Regions from separate parts of the Shewanella khirikhana genome, predicted to be linked through region 1. Evidence: predicted binding sites of a transcription regulator. Region 1 holds the regulator's gene; the other holds the start of a gene.
What was found. The regulator MetJ, encoded in region 1, represses methionine synthesis genes. The targets are predictions, from matches to a motif close to TAGACGTCTAGACGTCTA.
Positions count from the first base shown of each region.

Region 2: a site for MetJ is predicted at 1,469-1,486, ahead of metH (methionine synthase). Genes of this name have one in related genera too.

Region 1 is NZ_CP020373.1:4,800,208-4,803,619, reverse strand. It holds gene STH12_RS21045 (bifunctional aspartate kinase/homoserine dehydrogenase II) at 1-452, opposite strand, end outside; gene metB (cystathionine gamma-synthase) at 466-1,626, opposite strand; gene metJ (met regulon transcriptional regulator MetJ) at 1,842-2,156, shown strand; gene STH12_RS21030 (sulfite exporter TauE/SafE family protein) at 2,220-2,948, shown strand; gene STH12_RS21025 (conjugal transfer protein TraF) at 2,976-3,412, opposite strand, start outside.
Region 2 is NZ_CP020373.1:342,958-346,369, forward strand. It holds gene metH (methionine synthase) at 1-1,283, opposite strand, end outside; gene STH12_RS01385 (histidine phosphatase family protein) at 1,621-2,247, shown strand; cobalamin riboswitch at 2,294-2,466, shown strand; gene STH12_RS01390 (ABC transporter ATP-binding protein) at 2,554-3,351, shown strand; gene STH12_RS01395 (FecCD family ABC transporter permease) at 3,348-3,412, shown strand, end outside.

The DNA of each region.
Region 1 (3,412 bases):
GCTACCAGAATGCTGCAGGCATCCACATGGCTTGCTGCCACTCCGGACTCACGCAACAGCGCTGCCATCAGCCTGGCTGACCAACGCTCGCCAAAACTAACCACATGGCTGGTTTGATAATCGTTGAGGGTTTCCAGCGACAAGAGGCTGACCAACTGCGCCTTATCGGTAGACAGGCGCTCACGCAGATGGCGGGCCTGCTCGGCGCTGAGCAGCTGTTCAATCAGGGTCTGCTGATAGCTTATCAGCACCTGCAATTCTTCCTGCCACAGCTCTTTGGCATCGCGCAGCGAAAGCAGCTTATACAAAAAGTTGGTGGTTTTACCGGCGGCAGACACCACCACCAGATCGTCGCTGTGCCCCTGGGTCAGCAGGATATGGGCCACGCGGCGGTAACAGTCAGCATCGGCCAGACTGGAGCCACCAAACTTATGCAAATGACAACGCGCCATCACTGACTCCTATTTAACAGGCTGCTACGGCAGCCAGGGCGGCCTTGATGTCGGCCACTAAATCTTCTGCATCTTCAATCCCCACCGACAGGCGCAGCAGGGTGTCTTTAATTCCGGCCTCGGCGCGGGCCTCTGGCACCATGGCTCTGTGGGTCATGGTTGCGGGTACGGCAATCAGGGATTCCACTCCGCCCAGGCTTTCTGCCACGCTGAAGTGTTGCAGCGATTCAAGGAACGCCACCACTTCTTTTTCGCCGCCCACCAGCTCAAAACTCAGCATAGCGCCAAAGCCTTTTTGCTGTCTTGCGGCAATTTCATGGCCAGGGTGGTCGGCAAGCCCCGGGTAGTAGACCTTGCTCACCTGCGGGCTGTTTTTCAGCACTTCAACAATGCGCTGGGCATTGGACTGATGCTCACGTACCCGCACACCCAGGGTGCGAATGCCGCGCAGGGTCAGGTAGCTGTCGAAGGCGCTGCCGGTCAGCCCCAGGGTGTTGGACCACCAGTGCAGGGTCTCGCCCAGCTCGGCGTCCTTGGCAATCACGGCGCCGCCAACCACATCGCTGTGACCATTGATGTACTTGGTAGTGGAGTGAATAACTATGTCAGCACCGAGCAGCAACGGCTGCTGCAAAATCGGCGACAAGAAGGTGTTGTCCACCACCACCAGGGCGCCCACCTCGTGGCTGGCATCGCTGATGGCCTGAATATCCACGACCCGCAGCAGTGGGTTGGATGGGGTTTCAAGCCATACCATCCGAGGCTTTTGGGCAATGGCGGCCGCCAATGCAGCCTCATCGGTCTGATCTACAACCGCCAGCTTGAAGGCGCCTTTGTTGGCGAGATTGGTGAACAGACGATAGCTGCCACCGTAACAATCGTGGGGCACAACCAAGAGATCATCCGGCCCCAGAAGGCTGGTCACCAAGGTAATGGCGGCCATGCCGGTACAGGTCACAACGCCGGTCGCGCCTTGTTCAAGTTCAGCCAGGGCTTCGCCCAGAATACAGCGGGTCGGATTACCCGAGCGGCTGTAGTCGAACTTGCGCGGATTCTTGTGGCCATCGAAGGAATAATTGGTCGACAGATAAATGGGAGGAACCACGGCGCCATGCTGGGTGTCGCTCTCGATGCCCTGACGCACCGCGATGGTGGCTGCTTTGCGCTGTGTCATTCTGTGTTCCTCCGGATAGTCGACGACGGAAATAAAGATGTCTGGACGTCTAAATTAACTCAAGCGGACGCCAATCGTCAATAGGCATCGAGACGTTTAGACGTCCAAACATCAGGAAATCTACTGATGTTTGGTGCGTTTTCGCAGCAATAATTTGACTGTATTTCGTAAGGGTTTAAAATCTGCTGCGAAATTTGGATTTAACAGGTGAGTCAATGACTGAATGGAATGGCGAATACATCAGCCCTTACGCTGAGCACGGCAAAAAGAATGAGCAGGTGAAAAAGATCACCGTTTCCATTCCTTTGAAAGTGTTGAAAATCCTGACAGACGAGCGCACCCGCCGCCAGGTTAACAACCTTCGTCATGCCACCAACAGTGAGCTCCTGTGTGAGGCTTTCCTCCACGCCTATACCGGCCAGCCACTGCCAAACGACGATGATCTGTCCAAGGATAAGCCCGACTCTATTCCTTCCGAGGCCAAAAAGCTGATGGATGAGATGGGCATCGAATGGGAAGACATGGAGTAAGCCTCCCTTCCACACTAGCACAAGGACCCCGCCGGGTCCTTGTGTCGTTTCAGGAGCTGGTAAATGTTGTCCGATCCTCTCACTCTGGTGCTGGCGCTGTTAATTATTTTCAGTGGTGCGCTAATCCAAAGCCTGATTGGTTTTGGTCTTGCCGTGGTGGCAAGCCCGCTGCTGTATCTGGTCGAGCCCGAACTGGTGCCAGTGCCTGTGATTCTGATGGGCTTCTCCATTGCCCTGCTCACCTTACTGAGAGAGCGCAGCGCCCTTGAGTTTTCCGGGCTGCAATATGCGCTGCTGGGGCGGATCCCCGGCGGACTTTTTGGCGCAGCATTGCTGCTTGCCGCGCCCACACCGGTACTTGGCCTCGCCATCGCCACTATCGTATTTTTGGCGGTAGCCCTGAGCCTGCTGCGCCTGAGCGCGCCCATTAACCGCGTGACCCTGTTTGTTGCCGGCACTGTCTCCGGCGTGTTTGGTACCATCGCCGCCATTGGCGGGCCACCGATGGCAATACTGCTGGCAGGCAAAGACCCCGGCAAGTTCCGTGCGGCCCTGTCCGCCTTTTTCATTTTCAGCTCGCTGATTGCCTTGAGTATTCTGGCCTTTGCCGGGCTGGTAACCGAAGCTCAGCTTTGGTGGTCCGTTACCCTGTTGCCCGCGGTCGTTGCCGGTTATTGGGTTGCTGGTAAACTGCTTGGCAGAGTCGATAAACAAAAAACCAGAGTCGCAACCCTGGTTTTATGTAGTCTCAGCGCCCTGCTGCTGACACTGAAGTCCCTGGCCGAGCTCTGAACTTAGGTGCCGTCACACAGTTGGCCGTTAAAAGTGATATGAGCTCTGCAATACGGCGCCGACGGTGTCATTGTCGCCCCACATCCCGGTGAGGTCGAGCTTGAAGCCTTCGCCAATCTGAAAACCTGTGCCCACCGAGTAAATATCGGCAGTCATATCATTCAGATCCTGGCGATAACCAAGCCTCAGCGACAGCCAGTCGAGCGCTTGCCATTCTCCGCCAAAACGCCAGTATTTGGTGCCTTCAAGGCCGACAAACTTTTCGTTGTCGGTCAAATCCAAATCGGTGCTCAGCTGCCAACTGGCGGTGGTGTAAGCGGCACCCAGTGTCACCATGGGGCCAGCGCGGTATTTAAGCTGCACCCCTTCCGACTCCACGGTTTCCAGCTCGCGCTCGATTAAATTACGCCCCACCAAGCCCAGGGTCAGGCCACGCATCGGCATAATGGCAAGACCGGCATCCA
Region 2 (3,412 bases), 350 kb from region 1:
AAGGTGGTCATCACCTCTTCGCCGTCCAGCATGCCCTCATCCATGTTGATATCGATGATCTGGGCGCCGTTTTCCACCTGATCCCGGGCCACATCCAGCGCGGTCTCGTATTGGCCTTCTTTAATCAGCTTCAAAAACTTGGCTGAGCCTGTGACGTTGGTGCGCTCACCCACGTTTACAAACAGGCTATCTGCACTGATGGTAAGGGGTTCAAGCCCGGCCAGACGGCAGGCGACCGGAATATCCGGCAGTTTGCGGGGGGCGTGTTTTCCAACGGCCTCGCGGATAACGCGGATATGATCCGGGGTGGTGCCGCAGCAGCCGCCGACTATGTTGAGCATGCCTTCGATGGCCCACTGCACTATGATGTCGGCCATTTCTTCGGGCGTTTCATCGTAGCCGCCGAACTCGTTCGGCAGACCCGCATTGGGGTGGGCCGACACATAAGATTCGCTGATGCGGGAAAGTTCCTCTACATAAGGGCGCAGCTCTTTTGGCCCCAGCGCACAGTTAAGCCCCATGCTGATGGGTTTGATATGGCGCAGCGAGTTATAAAAGGCTTCGGTGGTCTGGCCGGTAAGGGTGCGGCCGGAGGCATCGGTAATGGTGCCGGAAATCATCACCGGCAGGCGCAGACCAACTTCATCAAAAATCGATTCGATGGCGAACAGCGCCGCCTTGGCGTTCAGGGTATCGAAAATGGTTTCCACCATGATGATATCGGCGCCGCCTTCAATCAGGGTGGCGGTGGACTCGCGGTAGGCAGCCACCAGATCATCGAAATGGATATTACGGTAACCCGGGTCATTCACATCCGGGCTGATGGAGCAGGTGCGGTTGGTCGGGCCAAGTACCCCGGCCACATAGCGGGGGATGCCGGTTTGGGCTTCCACTTCATCGGCCACTTCGCGGGCGATGCGGGCACCAACAAGGTTAATTTCGGCCGAGAGCGCCTCCATCTCATAGTCGGCCATGGCGACCGTGGTGGCGTTAAAGGTGTTGGTTTCGATAATGTCGGCACCGGCCAGCAGATACTCGCGGTGGATGCCCTTGATTATCTCAGGCTGGGTGAGCACCAAGAGGTCGTTATTGCCTTTTACGTCGCGGTGCCAGTTGGCGAAGCGGCTGCCGCGATAGTGTTCTTCTTCCAGTTTGTGGCCCTGGATCATGGTTCCCATGGCGCCGTCGAGGATAAGAATGCGTTTGGAGAGATCCTCGTTCAGTCGCTGTTGACGGCTGTGGGCAAGCGCCTTGGTCGCCTGGGATAACACTGGAGTTGCCATAAAAACACCTGCAAAGTACAAAAAGGTTCAGTCCTGAATGCGCCGCCCCGTGGGGCTTTGGCTGCTTAAACGGCAGTGCCGGTGGAGCCAAAAGCCAGTTTACGACCTGAAACAGGCTGTGGCGAGGCTGCTGCGCTGGATTTCTGCGCAGCCTTTGGCCGGGGCAGAAATTTGATTTGGACATTTATACGTATAGACGTCCATAATACGCGAAAAGTCCGCCCCGGAGCAAGTAACGGGCAAGCAGGCCACGGCGCATAAAAACAGCGCAGAAAAACAGCACGGATAAACAGCGCGGATAAAGAGTGCGGATAAACAACCAGAGGCGAGCGTCAGTATGATTTCCTGTGAGCTGATATTTTGGCGCCACGGCAACTGCGAAGATGAGGGCGTGCTGCGGGGCAAAACCGACAGTAAACCCAGCGCAGCAGCGATTGAAGCCATTGCCGGGCGCGCCGCCAACATGCCTGCGCCCCATGCCATTTTAAGTTCGCCACTGCGTCGTTGCCGTGAGCTGGCCGAGGCGATGGCACAGCCTTTGGGGCAAGCGGTGCAATTGCAGCCCCGCCTTGCCGAGATGGACTTTGGCGACTGGGATGGCCGCAGTCTTAATGAGCTGTGGCAGCACGAACCCATGGAAGCCTGGTGGCAGGACCCATGGGGCCAGAATGCGAGCAACCAGCTGCCCCCCAATGGTGAAACCATGCAGGCCTTCGAGGCGCGGGTTGATGATGCCATTACGCAAATACTCTTGGCTGCACGGGATGGCGAGCGGCTGTGGCTGGTGACCCACGGCGGCGTGATCCGCTGCATGATGGCCTCCCTGCTTGGGGCGAACAGAGTCGCCGGTTTTTATAACCGCCTTGATATTCCCCATGGCGCCTGTGTCCGAACCCGTTGGTTTGCCACTGCACAGGGTTGGCAGGGGCAGCTTATCTGGCAGGATATGGAACTTGTGCGCTAAAGCGCGGATAATCTGCAGTTTAGTGGCCGTGTGGTCGCCACAAATTTGAACATTATTGGGTAAAGGTGTCGGGGGCTAAGCCAACCCGACGTGAAAAGGGAACCGGGGAGTGCCTGTTGGTGCCAGCCCGGACTGTGCCCGCAACTGTGTGAAGCGAGTGTGCTATGGGTTAATAGCCGTGCTTCGAGTCAGGATACCTGCCTTTATCTGTCGCAACTTAACCTATGCATCCGGACGGGTTATCCGGAGGAGTTTTATGCCTATCAATTTTGCTCCCCCGGGCGATACCGTGGGAGATCTTCTGTTATGAACACCGCCATCACGGTGAATGAGCTGTGCTGGCAGGTGAACGGCCGGGCGCTGCTGGATTCGCTCAGCTTTACCCTGAACGGCCGTGGCATGTACGGCGTGATTGGCCCCAATGGTGCGGGCAAGTCGTCGCTGCTGCGCTGTTTATACCGCTTTATCCGCCCCGACAGCGGCACCATTGTGATTAATGGTCAGGACATCGATGCCTTTTCCCGCAAGGCCTTTGCCCGGCTGGTGGCCGTGGTGCCCCAGGAGTTGCCGCCGCTTTTTGATCTTGCCACCGAAACCGTGGTCGCCATGGGGCTGATCCCCCACAAGGGCTGGCTAGGCGCCGACAGCGCCGCTGACAAGAAGGCTGTGGCCGAAGCGCTTGCCAAGGTTGGTCTTGAAGGTTACGGCAAGCAGCCCTTTGGCAAGTTGTCCGGCGGCGAAAAGCAGCGGGCGCTGATTGCCAGGGCGCTGGTGCAGCGGCCGACGATTCTCATCCTCGATGAACCAACCAGCCATTTGGATGTGCGCTATCAAATTGAAGTGCTGGAGCTTTTGAAACGGCTCGATGTGTTTGTGCTTTGCACCATTCACGACTTAAACCTTGCCAGTGCCCTGTGTGATGAGCTGTTACTGCTGGATCACGGCCGGCTGATTGCCAAAGGTACGCCAAAACAGGTGTTGACCGAATCCCTGATTGGCGACGTATTTGGGGTGTGCTGTACCGTTGAGCCCCATCCTCAGCACGGCAAGCCGCTTATTCATTACTTTTACGGTTACGACCGAAGCCTGGGGGCGCACATATGAGTGGCATCCGCGCCTTGTTTACGCCCCTCGGGCGGCGTGATTATCTGCTGGCCGCTCTGGT